2 regions of the Paenibacillus sp. IHBB 3054 genome follow, and region 2 is predicted to be linked to the other one. Evidence: riboswitches for the same ligand, from Rfam matches in the RefSeq annotation. Region 2 holds a riboswitch; the other holds the start of a gene.
The links. A riboswitch is a leader RNA that binds a small molecule or an ion and turns the genes downstream of it on or off. The one in region 2 is predicted to bind glycine.

Region 1: it holds a riboswitch for glycine, as region 2 does, so the genes downstream of both, gcvT (glycine cleavage system aminomethyltransferase GcvT) here and ACQ76X_RS25805 (amino acid permease) in region 2, are expected to answer to the same signal.

What each region holds. Positions count from the first base shown of each region.
Region 1 is NZ_JBOFBG010000005.1:218,099-223,501, forward strand. Features, by position in the region: gene gcvPB (aminomethyl-transferring glycine dehydrogenase subunit GcvPB) at 1-380, opposite strand, end outside; gene gcvPA (aminomethyl-transferring glycine dehydrogenase subunit GcvPA) at 377-1,729, opposite strand; gene gcvT (glycine cleavage system aminomethyltransferase GcvT) at 1,726-2,850, opposite strand; glycine riboswitch at 3,090-3,186, opposite strand; gene gcvH (glycine cleavage system protein GcvH) at 3,369-3,761, shown strand; gene ACQ76X_RS08995 (hypothetical protein) at 3,844-4,479, opposite strand; gene ACQ76X_RS09000 (flagellar motor protein MotB) at 4,519-5,403, opposite strand, start outside.
Region 2 is NZ_JBOFBG010000031.1:54,541-59,943, forward strand. Features, by position in the region: gene pnuC (nicotinamide riboside transporter PnuC) at 1-502, shown strand, start outside; gene ACQ76X_RS25800 (AAA family ATPase) at 499-1,509, shown strand; glycine riboswitch at 1,627-1,707, shown strand; gene ACQ76X_RS25805 (amino acid permease) at 1,871-3,262, shown strand; gene ACQ76X_RS25810 (VOC family protein) at 3,423-3,839, shown strand; gene ACQ76X_RS25815 (phytase) at 3,992-5,395, shown strand.

The DNA of each region.
Region 1 (5,403 bases), on a different contig from region 2:
AAAGCGGAAAGATCATTTTGCAGGGTGTACATCAGTTCCAGAGCTCCCTGAATGCTTTCTTCCGGCTGGTAAGGATGAATCTTGGCCAGTCCCGGGAAGCGGGCAACATCTTCGTTGATCTTCGGATTGTATTTCATCGTGCAGGAGCCGAGCGGATAGAATCCGTTGTCGACGCCGAAGTTACGCCGGGACAGCGCGGTGTAGTGGCGGATGACATCCACTTCGGATACTTCCGGCAGCATGACCGGTTCGCTGCGCAGAAGTCCTGCAGGGATCAGTGCATCAAGGTTCTCGTCCTGCGGAACATCACACTCAGGCAGGGAGTAGGCCGAGCGGCCGGGACGGCTAAGCTCAAAGATCAGACTTTGTTCCGGTTTCATAAACAGCCCTCCAGTGCGCTGGCGAATTGGTCAATTTCGGTTTTGCTTCTTTTCTCCGTGACGGCAACCAGCATATGTCCGGCAAGCTCCGGATAATCACGGCCCAGATCGTAACCGCCGAGATAACCTTCTTTAATGAGCTTGGAATTAATCCTGCTCACTTCACTTCCTTCGGGAAGCTTCAGGACGAATTCGTTAAAGTAAGGAGCTGAGAACGCAGCCGCAGCACCGTTAATTTCGCCGAGCTTGCCGGCGGCATAGTGGCTCTTGCGGATGTTCAGCTCGCCAACCTCGCGCATGCCTTCTTTGCCCATCACGGACAAATAGACGGAAGCGCATAGCGCCAGCAGCGCCTGGTTGGAGCAAATGTTCGAAGTGGCTTTTTCGCGGCGGATATGCTGCTCGCGGGCCTGCAGCGTCAGCACGAAGCCGCGTTTGCCGTTCCGGTCAACGGTCTGGCCGACAATCCGGCCCGGCATGCGGCGCATCAGATGCTCCGCTACGGCGAAGAATCCGCAGGTTGGTCCGCCCAGCGAAGCCGGAATGCCCAGCGGCTGCGCGTCACCGACGACGATGTCGGCGCCGAGCTTGCCCGGCGTTTCCAGCACGCCGAGCGCCAGCGGGTTGGCGCTGACAATGAACAGACCTTTGACGCCGTGGATCAGCGGCTCGATGGCACCGAGATCTTCTATCGCGCCGAAGAAGTTCGGTGACTGCACCAGGACAGCCGCCGTGTCGCCGTCGATGGCTGCGGCAAGCTTCGCTTGGTCGGTTACACCGTCTTTATAGTCAATCTCTACGACATCGAGGCCCCAGGCACCTGCCGAAGTGCGCAGCACCTGGCGGGCCTCCGGATGCACGGTTCGGGAGACAATCAGCTTTTTGCGTTTGGTGGCACCAGCTGCAAGTACTGCCGCTTCCGAGAAAGCCGTAGCGCCATCGTACATGCTGGCGTTGGCCACCTTCATGCCGGTCAGTTCACAAATGTAGGACTGGAATTCAAAGATCGCCTGCAGCTCGCCTTGGCTGATTTCCGGCTGGTAAGGAGTATAAGCAGTATAGAATTCCGAACGGGAGATGACATGATTGATGACGACCGGGATATGATGGTCATACAGGCCGGCGCCGAGGAAGCTGGCGTGGGTATCGAAATTGGCATTTTTGTCGGCCAGCTCTTTCATATGGCGCAGCAAGGCGTATTCATCCAGCGCCTCCGACATCGGCATAGTTCCCTGATAACGGACGGCCTCGGGAATATCGGAGAACAGCTCCTCCATGGACTGAATTCCGACTGCTTCCATCATTTCGTGGCGGTCTTGTTCAGTCATTGGCAGATAACGGTGCTTCATTGCGGCTTCACTCCCTGGCTCTTTTTGTAGAATGGCGCTTTGACCACGACAGCCTTGAGCTGCTTGCCGCGGATCTCTACGTTTACCTCTGTGCCTATTTCACTGTAAGCTGCATCCAGCAGCGCAAGTCCGAGATTGCGTTTGAGTGTCGGAGACTGTGTTCCGGTGGTCACTTCACCGATCTTCACTCCATTCCCGTATACAGGGTAGTGGGAACGCGGAATGCCGCGGTCGATCATTTCCAGACCAACGAGGCGGCGGGGCAGACCGTCAGTCTTTTGCTTCAGCAGCGCCTCACGGCCGATGAAATCTTCTTTGTCCAGCTTCACGAAGAATTGCACGCCCGCTTCTAGCGGCGTAATATCCGCCGACAGCTCCTGGCCGTACAGCGGCATCTTGGCTTCAAAGCGCAGCGTGTCGCGTGCGCCAAGACCGGCCGGTGTCAGGCCGTGCGGAGCACCCGCTTCCAGCAGGCCGTTCCACAGCGCAGCCGCCGTATCCGGCGGCGCGTAGAGCTCGAATCCGTCCTCGCCGGTATATCCGGTGCGGGAGAGCAGAACGTTCACGCCGCACACCTCGGCGTTCTCGATGAAGTGGAAAGGCTTCAGCTCAGCAATGGGAGCCGCTGTAACTTTGGAGAGGATGGCCTCAGCCAGCGGGCCCTGCAGGGCGAGCAGAAGAGTCTCATCCGAGATATTGCTCAGGCTGACGCCGCTGAATTCCGCGGTGAGATGCTCCTGCAGCCATTGAAAGTCCTTGTCGATGTTGGAGGCGTTCACGACAAGCATGTAACGCTCTTCGCCAAGACGGTATACGAGCAAATCATCGACAACACCGCCGTTTGGATATAGAAGCAGCGTGTACTGCGCTCCACCGTCTGCCAGCTTGCTGACATCGTTGGTCGTCATTTTTTGCAGGAAGGCTTCCGAGCCGCTGCCGCTAACCATGAATTCACCCATATGCGACACATCGAACAGTCCGGCTTGCCCGCGGACGGCCTCATGCTCCTTGACGATTCCTGTAAACTGCACCGGCAGCTCCCAGCCGCCGAAGTCAATGCATCTGGACTCCGCATAAGCAGAATAAAGGTCATAAAAAGGCGTTCTTTTCAAAGCGTTCATGTGCTCACTCCCTTGATCTGATTACATGCAAGCCTAACGGGATTTCCTTTGCCGGCAGGGACGGAGTCCGTTTCTGCCCATTAAAAAAAAGGACAGGCGGAAGCCAAATATGCGCACGCGCATATTTAGACTTCCGCTCTGTCCTTTGTACCTGAGAGTTACCCTGCTGTGAACCCGGCAGGTTTCCCCGTTGGTGACCAGTACGCTGCAATGGCAGGGCCTGATGCTCTCCAGAGATGCGTCCGGCAAAGGTCCTTTTGCCTGAGAGATTCACCCCGTAGAGGGCTTACTCCTTCGGCGCCGTCTTCAAGAGACGGTCTCTCCCTATGCCATCATTCGCAAACCGTATAATTTTCTGCTGACTCCATTAAAACGGGTATGGAGGTGCACTGTCAACAAAAAAACGTCAAAAAGATGACAAATTTAAATTTCCTGTCAGTTATATTGACATTGAGCAGGACGATAACTTAGTCTATAACTAAATTTACAACTCCAATTCGGAAATGAGGCGGCTTGAAATGAGTGAAGTGCTAGATAACCTGCTGTACAGCGAAGAGCATGAATGGGCGCAGCAGGGTGAAGGACGGTTAATACGTGTTGGGATTACGGACCATGCCCAGCATTTACTGGGCGATATCGTATTTGTGGAATTTCCTGAAGTTGGATCGGCTATTTCTGCCGGGGACAGCGTGGGCAGCATTGAATCCGTAAAGACGGTTTCCGAATTATATTCACCGGTATCGGGAACGGTGACCAAGATTAACGATGCACTGGAGAACAGCCCGGAGCTGATTAACGATCAGCCGTACAGCGGGGGCTGGATTTTTGAACTGGAGATCGAAGGCGAGTATGCCGACGCCGTATCGGGACTGCTGGACGCAGCCGCTTACCGTGAACGGGTTGGGGAATAGCAATTGGTTTTATAAAAAAATTATTAAAGACGGATTTCGCGCATTAGCTGCACTAATGTGAGGAGTCTGTCTTTTTGCGCTTTCAGCGGCTTGGAAAATCTGCAAGTCCCGGATAAAAATGTGGAGCCATCCGCCACAAGAGGGGCAGCAGTGCAAGGCCAATCAGGATGAATAAACAGCATAGAAGGATAAATCTGTAGATTTTGCGAGGGGGTGCAGCCGGTCTGAGCACAAAGTAATAAACGCCGATAGAGTAAAAGGGATACAGCAGGACAGCTGCCATGGCCATACAGACAAAAAAGGTCATCTCACCGGCTGAGCTGGGAATCATTGCGTCCGGGTAATACACGGGATCAAGCTGCAAAAAGATAACGACAAACGGCACGTAAGCGAAAAACAGGTGCAGAAAAAAGCAGCGGATGCGTCCGTTGTCGGCCAGACCGTAGAGCATCCACCAGACTCCCAGCCAGGGCAAAGCAAAAGCGCCGCCCGCAAGCAAAAAACGAACGGCGATTTGAATCAGCTTGCTTAGCGGATACACATTGGCTTGTTCGCCCCAGAAAAGGGAGTACGACGAGAGTAAAAGGAAATAAGCCATGCCCCCAACGAAGAAAGTAATGATTCCCTGGAGAAACGCCGTAACCAATAACGAGACTAGTAGACGCAGATTTTTTAATAATCGGGTGGGATCAGGTGATGTTCCGTTTAGAGTTTCCATACCTACTCAGACTCCTTTAGAAGCAAATGTAACCTTTCATCATCTGCTGTTCTGGGCTGATAGGCGGAATTGTTCTTCGTCTTGAAGCTGCCGCAGCACGATTAGCTCGACTCGGCGGTTTTTCTGTTTTCCAAGCAGCGTAGTATTGTCGGCAGCGGGCCGGGTATCGGCATAGCCGGCATACTGGAAGGTATCCGGATCCAGTCCTTCATTGTCGAGGAAGAAACGCAGGATGGAGAGTGCCCGCGCGCCTGACAGCTCCCAGTTGTCGTTATAGCGCGAGCCAACCGACACCGGGGTATTGTCAGTATGTCCCTCGATGCTGATGGATGCGCCTATGCCGCGGAACAGGCCTGAGAGCTGGCGGAGCGCAGGGAATGCAGGTGCTTTCAGCTCGGCTTTGCCGGCATCGAACAGGAACCGGTCGCTAAGTGTAATGGCAATGCCCTGTGGTTTATCTGCAACAAAGATCTGATCTCCGAGGTTGTTGTCTTCAACATATTTGGTGATGACGCCCATCAATGAGGCCAGCTTCGCTTCCTGTTCCTTGAAAGCCAGTTCACGTGACGAAGGCGGCAGAGCCGCCTCTCCGGCATCGGCTGTGCCTGCAACATTATCTTGAGTGCCTTCGCCAGCGACAATTGCAGAATTGCTTCCTTGTTTCTGACTGTTTGCTGAGCCGCTGTTTTCCGTTTCTTGTTGGGTCTCCAGAATACCATCGCCACCTTCAAGCACAGGGTTGCCGCTCCTGAACGTTTCCGAAAGGGAACCGGTGACAATCTTGTATTTCTGCACGTCCAGACTGCTCATGGCGAACATAATGACGAAAAATATAAGTAAAAGTGTAATGAGATCGGCATAAGTGATCATCCAGCGGTCATTGCTCTCCCGGCCTTCGGCGTGCTGCTCACGCCGGTTTCTCTG
Region 2 (5,403 bases):
GTTTGGGATGTACAATACCGTTGGTTATGCATACTTGGCTTACGTCAACGGTTTGTTTGGAGAGGTTATGCTAAATTTGCTTTTCTTTGTTCCTATGAATGTGGTCGGCTTCTACATGTGGAAAAATAACCGGACTAACGGCAAGCTGTCCATGCGTCAGCTGGAGCTCAAGCGTCTGCTCCTTGTGGGGGCGGTCTGCGTATTAGGCAGCCTGCTGCTGGGCCTGGGCTTATCGTTCATACCAGGGCAGAATTCGCCTTATATTGATGCCATTACGACGGTGTTATCCGTTGTCGCAACTCTTTTAATGGTTCGAAGATTCAAGGAACAATGGCTGGTCTATATTGTCCTCAATATGTTCACAGTGCTGCTGTGGGTGATTCGAATGCTCGAGGGGAGCGGTGAAGGCCTGCTGATGATCGTCATGTGGAGCGCGTATCTGGTTAACGCTGTATACGGCTACTACAATTGGAACAAGGGAGCCAGGGAGGTATCAGCATGAAGAGACTTGGCTTAACGCTCGGGAAGTTTGCCCCGCTGCATAAAGGGCATCAGTTCATGTTCGAGACGGCGCTGCAAGAGGTCGATGAACTGATTGTAGTGATCTATGAGACGACGGTGACCCCGATCCCGCTGCATATCCGGGCCAACTGGATTCGCAAGCTCTACCCGGCGGTGCGGGTGATTGAAGCCTGGGACGGTCCCGACGGGTATTCGAACGACCGGGAGCATGAGATAAGGGAGGAGCAATATATTCTGGGGTTACTGAAAGGCGAGCAAGTGACGCATTTCTACTCCAGCGAGTTTTACGGAGAGCATATGAGCATCGCTTTGGGCGCAGTAGACCGGCGGGTGGATGAAGCCCGCGGGCAGGTACAGATTTCAGCTACCATGGTCCGTTCGGATCCTTACAAGTACCGGCAATATGTGAGCGATAGCGTGTATCGGGATTTAATAACAAAAGTGGTTTTTGTGGGAGCGATGTCTACCGGCAAATCCACGATCACCGAAGCGTTGGCCCGGCGGTATCGCACAACCTATGCGAGCGAATACGGGCGCGACTATTGGACGGAGCATCAGGTGGACCGCAGAATTGGCTTAGAGGCGTTCGATGAAATTGCTGTCGGCCATATGGAGCGGGAAGAGCGGGCTTTACTGCAAGCGGATAAATATCTTTTTGTCGATACCAATGCGATCACGACTTATATGTTTGCCCTGGATTACCACGGCCGGGCTCCTGAACGCTTAACCCGGATCGCCCTGGAAAATGCACAGCGGTACGACCTTTTTTTCCTGTGCGACGACGATATTCCTTACGAGGATACATGGGACCGCAGCGGGAATCAGAAGCGGCATATTTTCCATAAGCAAATTATTGCAGATTTGAAGGCGCGGCGGATTCCCTACATCACACTTCGGGGAAGCCTGGAGGAACGAATGGGTAAGGTAGACGAAGTGCTGGCAACGTTCAAGCCCTATCATAATTATTTTGGCGAAGCACGGTGGTAATTAATGTTATTGACAAAACTTTTGACTATGATTAGTATTGAAAAATATTTAAATGAAGTTATGATCCTATAATCAAATAATTTCTAAGCTATGAATGCTATGGATCACACTATAGCAGGAGCAGCTTCTGGAGAGACCGTGGGGATTCCCCGGCGCCGAAGGGTTCACAATCTCAGGCAAAAGGACAGAAGAGTACTGGATAATTCATTTGTTATTCTGATAAGCGTCAGAATAATGAATGTATTTTATTTAATATTCTTTTAACCGTGAGATTGGAGCGTATCCAGTCTCTTTTTTTATTGTCATTTTTACTTGTTCATCATTTCACAAAGAATTATTAGATTTAGAGGGGGAGTTTCACATGGCACCACAAGAACTAAAGAGAGATCTAGAGAATCGGCATGTTCAGCTCATTGCAATTGGGGGGACCATCGGGACCGGATTGTTTTTAGGATCAGGTAAAGCTATACAACTCGCAGGACCATCCATCATCTTTGCTTATTTAATCGTCGGTATTGCCGTGTTTTTTGTTATGAGGGCCTTGGGAGAACTTCTGTTGTCGAAAGCGGGTTATCAATCTTTTACAGACATCGCCGAAGATTATCTTGGACCGCGGGCAGCATTTGTAACCGGATGGACCTATTGGTTTTGTTGGATCATGACGGCTATGGCGGATATTATAGCTGTTGGCGTATATGTACAATATTGGTTTGATATTCCGCAATGGATCCCTGCCGTCATTTGTTTAATCATTTTATTAGGGCTCAATTTATTAACTGTAAAAAGTTTTGGCGAATTGGAGTTTTGGTTTGCTTTAATCAAAGTAGTGACTATTCTCGCGTTGATTGTTATCGGGGCAATCCTGCTGGTGATAGGATTCAAAACAGCTTCCGGAACGGTTACTGTCAGTAATATTTGGGCGCATGGGGGAGTATTCCCGAACGGGATTTCAGGTTTCTTACTTTCCTTTCAAATGGTTGTGTTTGCCTTTGTCGGTGTGGAATTGGTGGGAGTATCGGCAGCGGAAACGTCCAATCCAGAAAAAACCATCCCATCCGCGATTAATAAAATCCCGTTGAGAATTCTATTTTTCTACGTGGGTGCCATTATCGCCTTATTATCCATCAACGCATGGACAGAACTAAATCCCGCAGAAAGTCCTTTTGTTAAAACGTTTAGTTTGGTGGGGATACCGATTGCTGCTGGAATTATTAACTTTGTCGTATTAACTTCAGCCGCGTCTGCCTGTAACAGCGGAATGTTCTCAACAAGCCGGATTCTATATAATTTGAGCAGGAATGACCAGGCTCCAGCCAATTTTGCAAAGCTGAATAGAAATCATGTCCCAAGCAATGCGCTCTTCATCTCCACGCTTGTGTTATCTGTGGGAGCTCTTTTGAGTAAGCTGATTCCGGAGACTGCTTTTGGAATCGTGACAACCATCAGTGCCATTTGTTTCATCTGGGTTTGGGGTATCGTTCTGATCTGCCATTTGCGGTATAAGAAAACAAAGCCGGAATTGCAGGCGAAGTCAAAATTCAAAGCCCCGTTCACCCCATTTATTAATTATGTAGTCTTAGCGTTGTTTGCAATCATACTCATTATTATGCTTTTTGCTGAAGAAACACGTCCGGCCTTATTATTGACGCCGTTATGGTTTATTCTATTATTTGTTTTGTATTCGACGAATCGGAGAAAGCGGGAAAGAAGCAGCAAAATAATCAGTACAGAATCACATCCCATGGATGCCTGACCCGATCATTCTTTTAATAGAAAAGGGGATTACCTCAGGCCTTAGTTATTTTTTAGGCGAAAAAATTGAAATTCTTCAATATCACCTTCCAAGAAGCAACTCCGGCAGTTATTCTTATAAATGAAAATGGACATAATTTCATTTATCAGGAGGGATAACTATGGCGGGGCAAATATGGATTAATCTACCTGTTAAAGATATCAACAAATCAAAAGGTTTTTTTACGGAGATTGGATTTTCCTTGAATCAAGGACCTGGAAATGCTGATGATAAAGCTAGTCTAGTCATCGGAGACAAGAATGTTATTGTGATGCTTTTTACAGAATCCACGTTCGAAAGATTTACCGGAAATAATATTGCAGATACAACGAAAGGCACTGAAGTATTGTTTACAATTGGTGCAGATCGCAAGGAAGAAGTGGATGAAATGGTAACGAAGGTGGTAAAGGCTGGCGGTAGCATTTACGGCAAACCCCATGACCAGGGCTGGATGTATGGTGCAGGTTTTGCTGATTTGGATGGTCATCGCTGGAATGTGCTGTATATGGATATGAGCAAATTCCCTGCTGAGAAATAATAGTGGCAGTCTGGAACAATGAGTGCATTCAAATACTATCTTGAATTTACATTGTAAATTTTACAAAGGCGTAGTTTTCCGTTAATACTTCTTTTACACTCATCTTCTATAGTTAAGCAATTACTAACAATAGAGGGGAATATTGAACATCAATGAAAACATGGGAAACTGTACTATCTACGCTGCTCCTTGCAGGCGCTCTACTTCCTGCCGCAACAACTAACGCAGCATCCGCCTCAGACCTAAAAGGATATGAACCTCTGCGCAAGCACATGGATGGGATCGGAGCAACTATCACTTGGGATAGTGACGATAAGTCGGCACTGGTCAAGCTGAAGAACGGATTCGCAGGCACGTTCACGGCAGGCGATAAGGAATATCGTCTAGCGGGTAAAGCAGGCGAGCTTCCAGCGGAGGTCAAATTAGTCGATGGTAAGATGTACATTCCTTCCAAGCTGCTTCAAGCTATTCTGGCGGAAAATGCAAAGTTTATCAATTCCGCGGATATCATCACCCCTTATCCGGTAACCGCTCAGGTAGAGACGGCAGCCGTTGAAGATGGCGAGGATGCAGCCGATGACCCGGCCATTTGGCTCGATTCTACGAACCCGGCGAATTCCAAAATCATTGCCACGAACAAAGGCGGAGGCGTCCTCGTCTATGATTTGAACGGCAAGGAGCTTCAAAATTATAAAGTAGGAAAAATGAATAATATTGATATACGTTATGATTTTCAGCTTGGCGATAAAAAAGTAGATATTGTTGGTGCGACGAACCGTTCTACGAACACGATCGATATTTTTTCCATGGATGGGGCAACCGGGAAGTTGACTGACATCGTAGCAGAGCCCATTAAAGCGAAGATGGAAGAGGTATACGGATTCAGCCTTTACCATAGCCTGAAATCGGATAAGTATTACGCTCTGGTGCTGGGTAAAGAAGGCGAATTTGAGCAATATGAGCTGACTGAGAATGGGAAGGGCAAAGTTTCAGGCAAGCTCGTTCGCGAGTTTAAGCTGGCTACGCAATCAGAAGGAATGGTAGCTGATGATGAGTATGGCATGATGTATATAGCGGAAGAGGATTACGCGATATACAAATATGATGCGGAGCCTGACAGCGGTACAAAACCTCTATCCACTGTCGATATTGCGGATGGACGCCGATTGCAGGATGATATTGAAGGGTTGACTCTCTATTATGGTGCCGACGGCAAAGGTTACTTAATCGCCTCCAGCCAAGGCAGTGACAGCTACGCGATATATGACCGTGAAGGCAATAACGCTTACCTTACTAGCTTCAAAATCGCCGATGGCTCATTGACCGATGGCACCTCAGTAACTGATGGTATTGATGTGCTCGGGTTCGGACTGGGCGAACAGTTCCCTTATGGCATTTTCATCGCACAGGATGATTCCAACATCAACAATGGCAAAGAGCTTAACCAAAACTTTAAAGTAGTAGCTTGGGATCAAATTGCTAAAGGTGCAAAGACTCCGCTTCTGATGGACAACAAAGTGGATCCTCGTAAACTTGTGGACCGCAGCGCGAAGTAATATTGGTT